2 regions of the Bradyrhizobium sp. I71 genome follow, and region 2 is predicted to be linked to the other one. Evidence: riboswitches for the same ligand, from Rfam matches in the RefSeq annotation. Region 2 holds a riboswitch; the other holds the start of a gene.
What was found. Region 2 has a riboswitch for cobalamin ahead of FJV43_RS30050 (DUF1636 domain-containing protein). Riboswitches for the same ligand answer to the same signal wherever they lie in the genome.
Positions count from the first base shown of each region.

Region 1: linked by a shared signal. The riboswitch ahead of FJV43_RS36870 (TonB-dependent receptor) and the one ahead of FJV43_RS30050 (DUF1636 domain-containing protein) in region 2 are both predicted to bind cobalamin.

Region 1 covers NZ_CP059398.1:7,773,985-7,779,326, reverse strand. The annotation lists gene FJV43_RS36890 (adenylate/guanylate cyclase domain-containing protein) at 160-1,896, shown strand; gene FJV43_RS36885 (hypothetical protein) at 1,999-2,175, shown strand; gene FJV43_RS36880 (hypothetical protein) at 2,330-2,545, shown strand; gene FJV43_RS36875 (hypothetical protein) at 2,798-3,055, shown strand; cobalamin riboswitch at 3,149-3,363, shown strand; gene FJV43_RS36870 (TonB-dependent receptor) at 3,477-5,342, shown strand, end outside.
Region 2 covers NZ_CP059398.1:6,282,459-6,287,800, forward strand. The annotation lists gene cbiB (adenosylcobinamide-phosphate synthase CbiB) at 1-474, shown strand, start outside; gene cobD (threonine-phosphate decarboxylase CobD) at 486-1,451, shown strand; gene FJV43_RS30040 (cobyric acid synthase) at 1,440-2,888, opposite strand; gene cobO (cob(I)yrinic acid a,c-diamide adenosyltransferase) at 2,901-3,536, opposite strand; cobalamin riboswitch at 3,576-3,796, shown strand; gene FJV43_RS30050 (DUF1636 domain-containing protein) at 3,889-4,263, shown strand; gene cobW (cobalamin biosynthesis protein CobW) at 4,260-5,294, shown strand; gene cobN (cobaltochelatase subunit CobN) at 5,294-5,342, shown strand, end outside.

The DNA of each region.
Region 1 (5,342 bases), 1.5 Mb from region 2:
AGAAAAGAGCAGGACTGTTAACCTTCGTTAACGACCGGGCTCGCGCGACGGTTGCATGGTACAGGACGCCAGGAGGGCCAAGATTGCGCGTGTTCCCGCAACCAGTCCGGTGTATGCAGTTCCCTCGTTCCGTCCTTTTGGCCTTTGCATTCCGCACCTATGCCGATTTTCAACCAGTCGATCCGGCGCAAGATCGTCGGCATCGCCCTCGGATTGATCGTCCTGATGCTGGTCACCTCGATCCTGTCGATGGTGATGTCCAGCCAGGTCGGCATCCTGCTCGACGAACTGACCAACCGTTACATCCCGGCCTACAGCCATCTGGCGCGCGCCAACATTCGCTCGCTGGAGCGGGCGCTGGCGCTGCGGCGGATGGTCATGACCCGGATGGAGGCGCCGTCGGATGAGGAGGCCTATGCGGCGCGCCTTCGCGAATTCGAGGAATCGGACCGCAGGATCGAGGAGGAGGCCGAGGCCGCGCGCAAGCTGATCAACGCGATCATCGACGACCCCAGGACGTATTCCGACAATGCCGCGCTGGCGCGAATCGATATCCGCATCGACACCGCCGTTACCGAGCTGCGCCGCGACTTGAGCGAGAGCCATGCGAAGCTCCTCAAGCAGGTCGACGCCAGACAGATGACCGAGGCGCGCGGCACGCTGGAACACATCGACGTGCTGCGCGACCAGTTCAACCGGAAGATCGATACGATCCGCGGCGATATGCTGGCGCAGGTCTTCTTCTCGACGTCGCAGGTGATCAGCCGCCAGCATCAGACGATCATCGTTTCGGGTGTCGTGACATTGCTCGCGGCAATCGTCGGATTTGCCTTTGCGCTGCTGGTGTCCAGCGGCATCACGCGTCCGGTACGGCTGCTGCTGGCCGGCGCCCGCGAGGTCGAGGCGGGCCGGTTCGACAAGCCCATCGCCGTCTCGACGCAGGACGAGATCGGCGAACTCGCCGCGGCCTTCAATCGCATGATCGAGCAGTTGCGGCACAACGAGCGCATCCGGGAGACCTTTGGCCGCTACATCGACCCCAAGGTGGTGCAGGGACTGATCGAGCGGCCGGAGGTCGCCATCGACGGCGAGCGCCGGGTCATGACCATCATGTTCTGCGACATGAGCGGCTTCACCTCCATGAGCGAGGGCATGACCCCGCGTGGCCTCGTCAAGGTGATGAACCACTATTTCACCTTGATGTCCGGCCCCATCAGGAGCAATCGCGGCGTCATCGACAAATACATCGGCGACGCCATCATGTCCTATTGGGGACCGCCCTTCGTCGAAGAGGACGCGCAGGCCCTGCTCGCCGGCCTTGCCGCCATCGAGATGGCCGACCAGGTGCCCGCGCTGCAGAAGCAGCTGCCCGATCTGCTCGGTATCCGCGCCATGCCCGCGCCGTGCGATCTGCGGATCGGCATCGCCACCGGCGAGGTCCTGACCGGCAGCATCGGCTCCGAGCTGATGATGAGCTTTACCGTGATGGGCGACGCCGTGAATCTCGCCTCGCGGCTGGAGGCCGTCAACAAGGTCTACGGCACCCGCATCCTGGTCTCGCAGGCGACTGCGGACGCGATTGGATCTCGCCTCGAATTGCGCGAGATCGACCGTCTTGCGGTCGCGGGCCAAAGCGCGCCGCAGGCGATCTTCGAGGTGATGGCGCGACCGGGCGCACTCACCGATGCGCAAGTCAGCCTGCGCACGCACTACGTCGATGGTCTCGCCGCGTATCGTGCCCGGCGCTTCGACGACGCACGTGCTGCCTTCAACGCGGCGCTCGAGGCGGTCCCCGGCGACGGTCCCTCGCGCACGATGCTCGGCCGCATCGCGCAGTTCGCGGCCAATCCGCCGGATGCCGCTTGGGACGGCGCCTGGCGACTCGAGCAGAAATAGGCTGCCGCGGAATAATTGATGCTACCCCATAACGATGTTCGCCGTGACCTATTTCCCGGATTTAGGTTAGCTGTCCTTGTGGCGTTTGACGGGGACACGCCGATGACAGAACTTCAGGACAGGTTGGAACGGTTCGAGACGCTCACCGCCGAATGCGAACTGATCGCCAAGCTCGCCACCGACAGCACCAAGCGCGAGTTCTATCTGAGGCTCGGGGAACAGTATCGCCAGCTGGCGGTGGATATTCGGCAGGCGATCGCGACCACGGCTGCGGCCTGAGGCCGGCTGAAATCCGTTCTTAACATTTAGCGCGCATTCTCGCAGCACGCGGGCATCGCCGATCGGCGGTGGCTCGTGGTGGGAAGGCCGGGGTTCGTTGCAATGCAGCGCACCTCGCGAGTGTCATCGTGCTGTGCCTGACAGGGCAAGTCCCATGCGCCTCGTTGCCGTGATCATATTCGCGCTCATGACGGCGGCCTGCGACCAGGAGCGGGACATCACCGGCTCGACGACGCCGAGCTGTCCGATACGAAACTACAGCAGCTACAATCCACGCGACATGAACCAGTGCGTCAACGCCTGCAGATCGTGCGATCGCGGCACCACGGTCACCTGCACGACATCCTGCACCCTCAAGGGGGCTCGCTGAACGGATTACCTTCTGCCTTGCGAGGCGCGGCTCCCCATCGTCCTCGCCGTCTCGACCTGATAGGGTTGGTCGGAGCAGGGGGACATCGGATGAAATTCGCAAGCCTTGAAATCGACAACGCCGGAGGTCTCGTGGGAACGGCGAGCAGCGCGCAGGCGTCCAGCGAACGTGGCGTTGACGGTGCCGAGGCACCGGAACGATTCACATAGGATAGTCATTGGAAGCAGTGGGCAGGACGCGGAGTCCAATGGAATGGGTATGCTCGATCCTGGCCGGTTCCTGGTATCGTGCTCGCATTGCGATGCCTGGCCGATGGCCGCCAACGTGAAACGTTCAAGCTGGTCGGCATCCCCGCATGAGGTCCGTTTCGTCTGCACGCGCTGCCGGCGCGAAGAGACCGCGATCGTCTCGGCGTCCGGCGAACTGACGCCGATCAAGCGCCTCGACGCTCCGCCGCGGGATGTCGCTGTCGCCTGGGCTCAGGCCCAGCGCCCGCGGGGGCGAACGTAGGCGGCGCAGGGCATTGCTCGATTCGTTGTGGAGCCGGCCGATCGCGTCTGCGCCAAGATGCCAGCGGTCGATTGACTCCCGGCCTGGACGCCCCGTAGATTGGCCGCTGACGGTTCTCCTCATGGAGATCAAAAGGGAACGTGGTGCGAGATGTCCCATGGTCGGGATCTTCTCAATGCCATGGCTGCCCCCGCAACTGTAAGCGGTGAATCTCTCGTCCTATGCCACTGGGAATCTCGGTCCTGGGAAGGCGACGCAGAGGTAACGACCCGCGAGCCAGGAGACCTGCCGTCAGCCGTGGTCACACGCGAAGATGTCGGTCGGGGAGTACAGACATTAGCTTTGCCGGAGCCATCGATCGCTCCGCCGTAAGGCCTCGTTCGCTGTGACGTGCCACTGACGTCATGCCGAGGTTATAATTGTGTCCCGTATTGTCACTGCCGCCAGGCGCTGCCGCGCCGGCATCGTTGCGGCTGTTTCGCTGTATTCGCTCGATCTCTCCATCGCCCACGCCCAGCAGTCCGTCGCCGAGCAGCTGCCGCCGGTCGAAGTGACCAGATCCGACGATCAGAACCGTACGCGTGCCAGGGCGATCGGCGATGGCGAGGCGGGGCGGCGCCGAGCGGCGCCGGACGGGGCGCGGAGTGGGACCGGCTCGTCCGGCTCGGGCAACGAGGCCGCCGCCGGCAATGGCGGTATCGTCGGCGCGGCTACGACCGTCATTACGGCTGCGGACATCGCTCATGCGCCGTCGCAGACGCTGGCCGAGATCATCGCGACGCAAGTGCCGGGCGCCCAGATCACGACGTTCTATGGCGGCCAGATCGGTGCCAAGACCAGTGTCGACCTCCGCGGCTTCGGTGCCTTCGCCACGGCCAACACGCTGGTGCTGGTCAACGGACGGCGGCTGAACGACATCGATATGGCGCAGGTGGACCTCTCCACCATCCCGCTCAATGCCATCGAGCGCATCGAGATCACGCGCGGCAATTCCGGTGCGGTGCTGTATGGCGACAATGCGGTCGGCGGCGTCATCAACATCGTCACCAAGAACGGCGTCGGCGGCCCGCCCGTGACCGCGCGCATCGAGGCCGGTTTCGGCTCGTTCAATACCAGGCTCGGCAACGTCTCGGCCGCGATCAATTCCGGTCCGTGGTCGACCTCGTTCTACGGCAATGCCGTCAGGACCGACGGCTATCGCGACAACAATCGCTACTCCCAGGAGAATGGCGTCGGCAATCTGAACTACACGACGCCGGGCCTGACCGCCTTCCTGACCGTCACCGCTGACAATCAGGAGCTGCGACTGCCGGGCGGCCGTACCGTCGATCCCTCCATCGGCGTCGACGAGCTCGCGACCAGCCGGCGAGGGACCAGCACGCCCTTCAACTACGCCAATCAGCAGGGTTTTGGCGCGACCGCGGGCTTCACGAAAACCCTTGTCAACGGCGTCGATCTCATCGTCGACGGCGGCGTGCGCGACAAGAAGCAGCAGAGTGCGTTCTTCTCGAGCCCGGCGCCGGTCCCGGCTTTCTTCACGTCGACCTATGTCGATGCTGACCTTGCGACATGGTCGATCACGCCGCGGCTCAGCGTGAAGAGCCTTCTGCTCGGAATGCCGTCGCAGCTGCTGACCGGCGTCGACTACTACGATGCGAGCTTTCAGCAGAACCGCGGCGCCGGCCAGGGTCTCGCTCCCTGGCACAATTACGATCTCAGGCAGCGGACGGTTGCGGGCTATGTCCAGCACACGCTCGGCGTCGCGCCAGCGACCGATATCTCCTACGGCGCCCGGGTGCAGAACACCAATCTCTCGGCGCGTGACAATTTCGACCCGGCGGCTCCGTTCAACGCCGACATCGGCGCGCTCCCGCTCGGGAGCGACGAGACGCAATATGCGCTGCACCTCGGTGCGGAGCATCGCCTCAATGACACCGTCGCGCTGTTCGGCCGGGTTGCGCGCGCCTTCCGCACGCCTGATGTCGACGAGCGGGTGTCGTCGGGCCCTTCATTCGACCCGTTCTTCAATCCGCTCCCGCAGACGTTCCAGCTCAAGACCCAGACCTCGCAGGACATCGAGGGTGGGCTGCGCATCAGAGGAGGCGGACTGCAGATGCAGAGCAGCCTCTATCTGATGGACCTCGCCAACGAGATCCATTTCAATCCGATCCTGTTCTACAACACCAATCTGGATCCGACCCGCCGCTACGGCTCGGAGACCAGCGTCTCCTATCGCATCAACGACGCCCTGCTGGTGCGCTCCGGCATGGCCTATACACGGGCCGTC
Region 2 (5,342 bases):
GACGGCATCGTGGCGCCCGTGTTCTGGGGCGCGCTGTTCGGCCTGCCTGGAATCCTCGGCTACAAGGCCATCAACACGCTCGATTCCATGATCGGTCATCGCAGCGAACGGCACGAAGCGTTCGGCTGGGCGGCGGCGCGCATCGACGATGTCGCCAATTTCATTCCGGCGCGGGTGACAGGATTTCTCTTCGTGCTGCTGGCGCCGCACCGGTCGGAGGCGCTGTCGTGCATGACGCGGGATGCGCGCCGCCACCGCTCGCCCAATGCCGGCTGGCCGGAAGCGGCCATGGCTGGCGGGCTCGGTGTGCGGCTCAGCGGCCCCCGCATCTATCACGGCAGCGTCGCCAACGAGCCTTGGCTGAACGAAGGCGCGCGCGATCCGCGCGCCGCGGACATCGACGAGGCACTGACGCTGTACCGTCGCGCCATGCTGCTGCTCGCCGGCCTGCTTGCGGTCCTGGCTTTCGCGTGAAACAACGGGGCATGCGCGAGCACGGTGGAAATCTGGATCAGGCCCGGCAGCGTTTTGGTGGACGCGCGGAGGACTGGATCGATCTGTCGACCGGGATCAACCGGCTGCCTTATCCGGTGGGTGAGGTGAGCTTGCATGCGTGGAGCGCGCTGCCGTCGCGTGCCGAGATCGAGGCGCTGCATCGGGCCGCGCAGCAGGCCTACCGCACCGGTGCACCGGTCGTTGCGATGGGTGGCGCGCAGGCCGCCATTCAATTGCTGCCGCAACTGGCACCGCCCGGTCGCGCCCGCATCCTCGGCCCGACCTACAATGAATATGCTGGGGTCCTGTCGGCTGCAGGCTGGGACGTCCAGGAGGTTGAGAACCTCGACGCGCTGGCGGGCGCGGACCTCGCCGTCGTCGTCAATCCCAACAATCCCGACGGCCGGCATCATATGCCCAGGGATCTGCTGGCAATGCTGCCGCGCGTCGGCCGTCTCGTGATCGACGAGAGCTTTGCGGATGCCGTGCCGCAATTGTCGCTCGCTCCCGAAGCGGATCGGCCGGGACTTTTGATATTGCGCTCCTTCGGAAAGTTCTATGGCCTTGCCGGCCTGCGCCTCGGCTTTGTGATCGGCAATGCCGCCGACATCGCCAGACTCGCGGCGATGTCGGGTCCATGGCCGGTCTCGGGGGCGGCGATTGCGATCGGCTGTCGCGCCTTGCACGACCAGGCCTGGGCCGAGGCCACGTCGGCGCGGCTTGCGCGCGACTGCGGCCGCCTCGACGACATGGCGCGAGCGCGAGGCTGGCGGCTTGTTGGCGGCACGCCGCTGTTTCGCTCGTACGAAACGCCTGACGCGCGTGCCGCGCAGGAGAAGCTCGCGCGTCGCCAAATCTGGTCGCGCGTCTTTGCGCAGAAGCCGACATGGCTGCGCCTCGGGCTTCCCGGCAGCGAAGCCGAATGGGCGCGGCTCGGCGAGGTTCTAGCGCGCTAGCGCGAGCAGGCCATCGACGTCGAGGTGGGTTTCGATGTGGTCGGCGAGGGCGTCGAGCGCACTTTCGACCCTGGCGCGATAAGGCTCGTCGCCTGCGGGAATGTCGAGCCTGGCCAGGAACGCCTTGCGGAAATCGTCCGACGTGAACAGGCCGTGCAGATAGCTGCCTTGCACGCGTCCATCCTGCGAGATCGCGCCTTCCGGCTCGCCATTCAGTTGTGCGAACGGGCGGGCGCGATCGGGGCCGTCGGTGCGGCCGATATGGATTTCGTAGGCTTCGATCGGCTGCCCCGTGGCGGCATGCACGGCCGCAACCCGCGTCAGCGTCTTCTGTGGGCTCATCACCGTGTTCACGTCCAGAAGTCCGAGGCCCGGAGTCTCGCCCGCGGGGCCCTCGATGCCATCAGGATCGGCGACGCTGTGCCCGAGCATCTGATAGCCGCCGCAGAGGCCGAGCACATGGCCGCCCCTGCGGTGGTGCGCGAGAAGATCGATGTCCCAGCCCTGCGCGCGCAGGAAGGCGAGATCGCCTCGCGTGGATTTCGAGCCCGGGATGATGACGAGCCTGACATCGCCGGGAATGGCGTCGCCCGGACGCACCATGAGGAGATCGACGCCCGGCTCGAGCTTGAGCGGATCGAGATCGTCGAAATTGGCAATCCGCGACAGAGCGAGGCAGGCGATCTTGCATCGGCCCGGCTTTCGCGCGTCGCTCAGGCCCAGCGCATCCTCGGCCGGCAGCTCGCCGGCACGCGCGAACCAGGGCAGCACGCCGAAGCCGCGCCAGGACGTCTTGTCTTCGATCAGTCTGTAGCCGTCGTCGAACAGCGTGGGATCGCCGCGGAACTTGTTGATGACAAATCCACGGATCATCGCGGCATCGTCGGCGTCGATCACCGTCTTGATGCCGACGAGCTGCGCGATCACGCCGCCGCGGTCGATGTCGCCGACCAGCACGACCGGCACGTCCGCCTTGCGCGCAAAGCCCATATTGGCGATGTCGGCCTTGCGCAGGTTCACCTCGGCCGGGCTGCCGGCACCTTCCACCAGCACGAGATCGGCGCGCGCCTTCAGCCGCTCGAAGCTCTCCAGCACCGCGCCCATCAATGATGGCTTCATCGCGGCGTAGTCGCGCGCACGCGCCGTGGCGATGCGCTTGCCGTGAACGATGACCTGCGCGCCGACATCGGTCTCGGGCTTCAGCAGCACCGGGTTCATGTCGGTATGCGGCTCGACGCCGGCGGCGAGCGCCTGGAGCGCCTGGGCGCGGCCGATCTCGCCACCGTCGACGGTGACGGCCGCGTTGTTCGACATGTTCTGCGGCTTGAAGGGCAGCACGCGCAAGTCCCGCCGCGTGAAGGCACGCGCAAGGCCGGCGACGATGAGCGACTTGCCCACGTCCGAACCGGCTCCCTGGATCATCAATGCGCGCGTCATTGCCGAAGAGACTCAGAACTCGACGCCGGCTTGCGCCTTGATGCCGGAGCGGAACGGGTGCTTCACCAGCGTCATCTCGGTGACGAGATCGGCGATCTCGATCAGCTCGTCCTTGGCGTTGCGGCCGGTGAGCACGACATGCGTCATCGGCGGCTTTTGCGTCGAAAGGAATTCGACCACTTCGGTGATGTCGAGATAATCGTAGCGCAGCGCGATGTTGATCTCGTCGAGCACGACCATGCGCAAGCTCTCATCGAGGATCAGCTCCTTGGCCTTCTCCCAGCCGGCGCGCGCGGCGGCGATGTCGCGGGCGCGGTCCTGCGTCTCCCAGGTGAAGCCTTCGCCCATGGCGTGGAACTGGCAGAGATCGCCGAAATGGCCGGTGAGCAGGCGCCGCTCGCCGGTGTCCCAGGCGCCCTTGATGAATTGCACCACCGCGCAGGGGAAGCCATGGGCGACGCAGCGGACGATCATGCCGAACGCCGAGGAGGATTTGCCCTTGCCGCTGCCGGTGTGGACGATGATCAGGCCCTTTTCGCCGCTCTTGGTCGCCATGATCTTGTCGCGGGCGGCCTTCTTCTTCGCCATCTTCTGGGCGTGCCGGGCGTCGGTTTCCTCGCCCGTTCGGGTGTCCGGTTCAGGCGTCATCGGTCCAGTCCTTCGGCTTGACAAGTGGCAGCCACGGGCAAATGGTGGCCCGGCGTTGGTTCCTGTCCTATGACAGGCGAAGAGGGAATGCGATAGGGTCCGAATCGGCAAGATTTGGGTCCAAAATGCAGCCGCCCCCGCGACCGTGACCGGAGAGATGCCCGAAGCCACTGATTCCCGCGGGAATCGGGAAGGCGGGGATCGAAGGGCAAAGCCCTGCTCCGCAAGCCGGGAGACCTGCCAGCGCGACGAGTTTTGGACCGGCGGACGGGGTGTTCCGCGACGGGGAAACGGCCTCTCGAGTCAGGGTCCGTGTGCCTCTCGCCTCCCGCTGTTTATCCTGGAAGAGGCGATGACCGTCACACTTCACGTCTGCATCACCTGCCGCGCCGGCCAGACGCTTGGCGAGGGCGAGACGACGCCCGGCAAGCGCCTGCATGGCGCGATCCTCGACGCCGGCGTCCCCGAGGGCGTCAATGTGGTTCCCGTCGAATGCCTGTCGGCCTGCAGCCAGGGCTGCTCGGTCGCGCTCAGCGCGCCCGGCCGCTGGTCCTATGTCTATGGCCGCCTGTCGGAGACGAATGCGCAGGACGTGGTCGCAGGCGCGGCGGCCTATGCGGCTGCGCCCGACGGCCTCGTGCCCTGGCGCAGCAGGCCGGAAATCTTCCGCAAGCAGTCGCTTGCCCGCATTCCCCCCATTGCCGTCGTGCCGGAGGCCGCCGAATGAATTCGCTCGCAAAAGTTCCAGTGACGGTGGTCACCGGTTTTCTCGGGTCCGGCAAGACCACGCTGATCCAGCATCTGCTCGCCAATGCGAACGGCAAGAAGCTCGCAGTGCTCGTCAACGAGTTCGGCAGCGAGGGCGTCGACGGCGAGATATTGAAGTCGTGCGCCGATGCGAACTGTCCGGAGGAGAATATCATCGAGCTCGCCAACGGCTGCATCTGCTGCACCGTCGCCGACGATTTCATTCCGACGATGGAGAAATTGCTGGCGCGCCCGGTGCGGCCCGATCACATCCTGATCGAGACCTCGGGCCTGGCGCTGCCGAAGCCGCTGCTCAAAGCGTTCGACTGGCCGCAGATCCGCTCGCGCATCACCGTGGACGGCGTGATCGCGCTGGCCGATGCCGAGGCCGTCGCGGCGGGCCGCTTCGCGCCGGACCCGATTGCCGTCGAAGCGCAGCGCGCCGCGGACGAAAATCTCGACCACGAGACGCCGCTGTCGGAAGTGTTCGAGGACCAGATCGCCTGCGCGGACATCGTGCTGCTGACCAAGGCGGATCTCGCCGGCGCGGCCGGAATCGAAGCCGCCAGGGCGGCGATCGCCGCCGAGATGCCGCGCCGCGTGCCGATGCTTTCCGTCACCGACGGTGCGATCGATGCGCGCGTCATCCTCGGCCTTGGCGCTGCCGCCGAGAACGATCTCGCCGCGCGCCCGTCGCATCATGACGGCGAGGAGGAGCACGAGCACGACGATTTCGCCTCCGTCGTGATCGATCTTCCGGAGGTCGCGGATATCGATGCGCTGGTCGCCTCGGTCCAGCGTCTGGCGCGCGAGCAGAACGTGCTGCGTGCCAAGGGCTACATCGCGGTCGCGGGCAAGCCAATGCGCCTCTTGCTGCAGGCCGTCGGCGAGCGCGTGCGCCACCAGTTCGACAGGCCCTGGGGCGCGGGTATCAGGCAGTCGAAGCTCGTCGTGATCGGCGAGCATGGCGATATCGACGAGGCCGCGATCAGGTCAGGACTTGGTATCTGATGCACGTCGTTTTCCGCGAGAGCCGTGGTCTCGAGGAGACCTCGACGC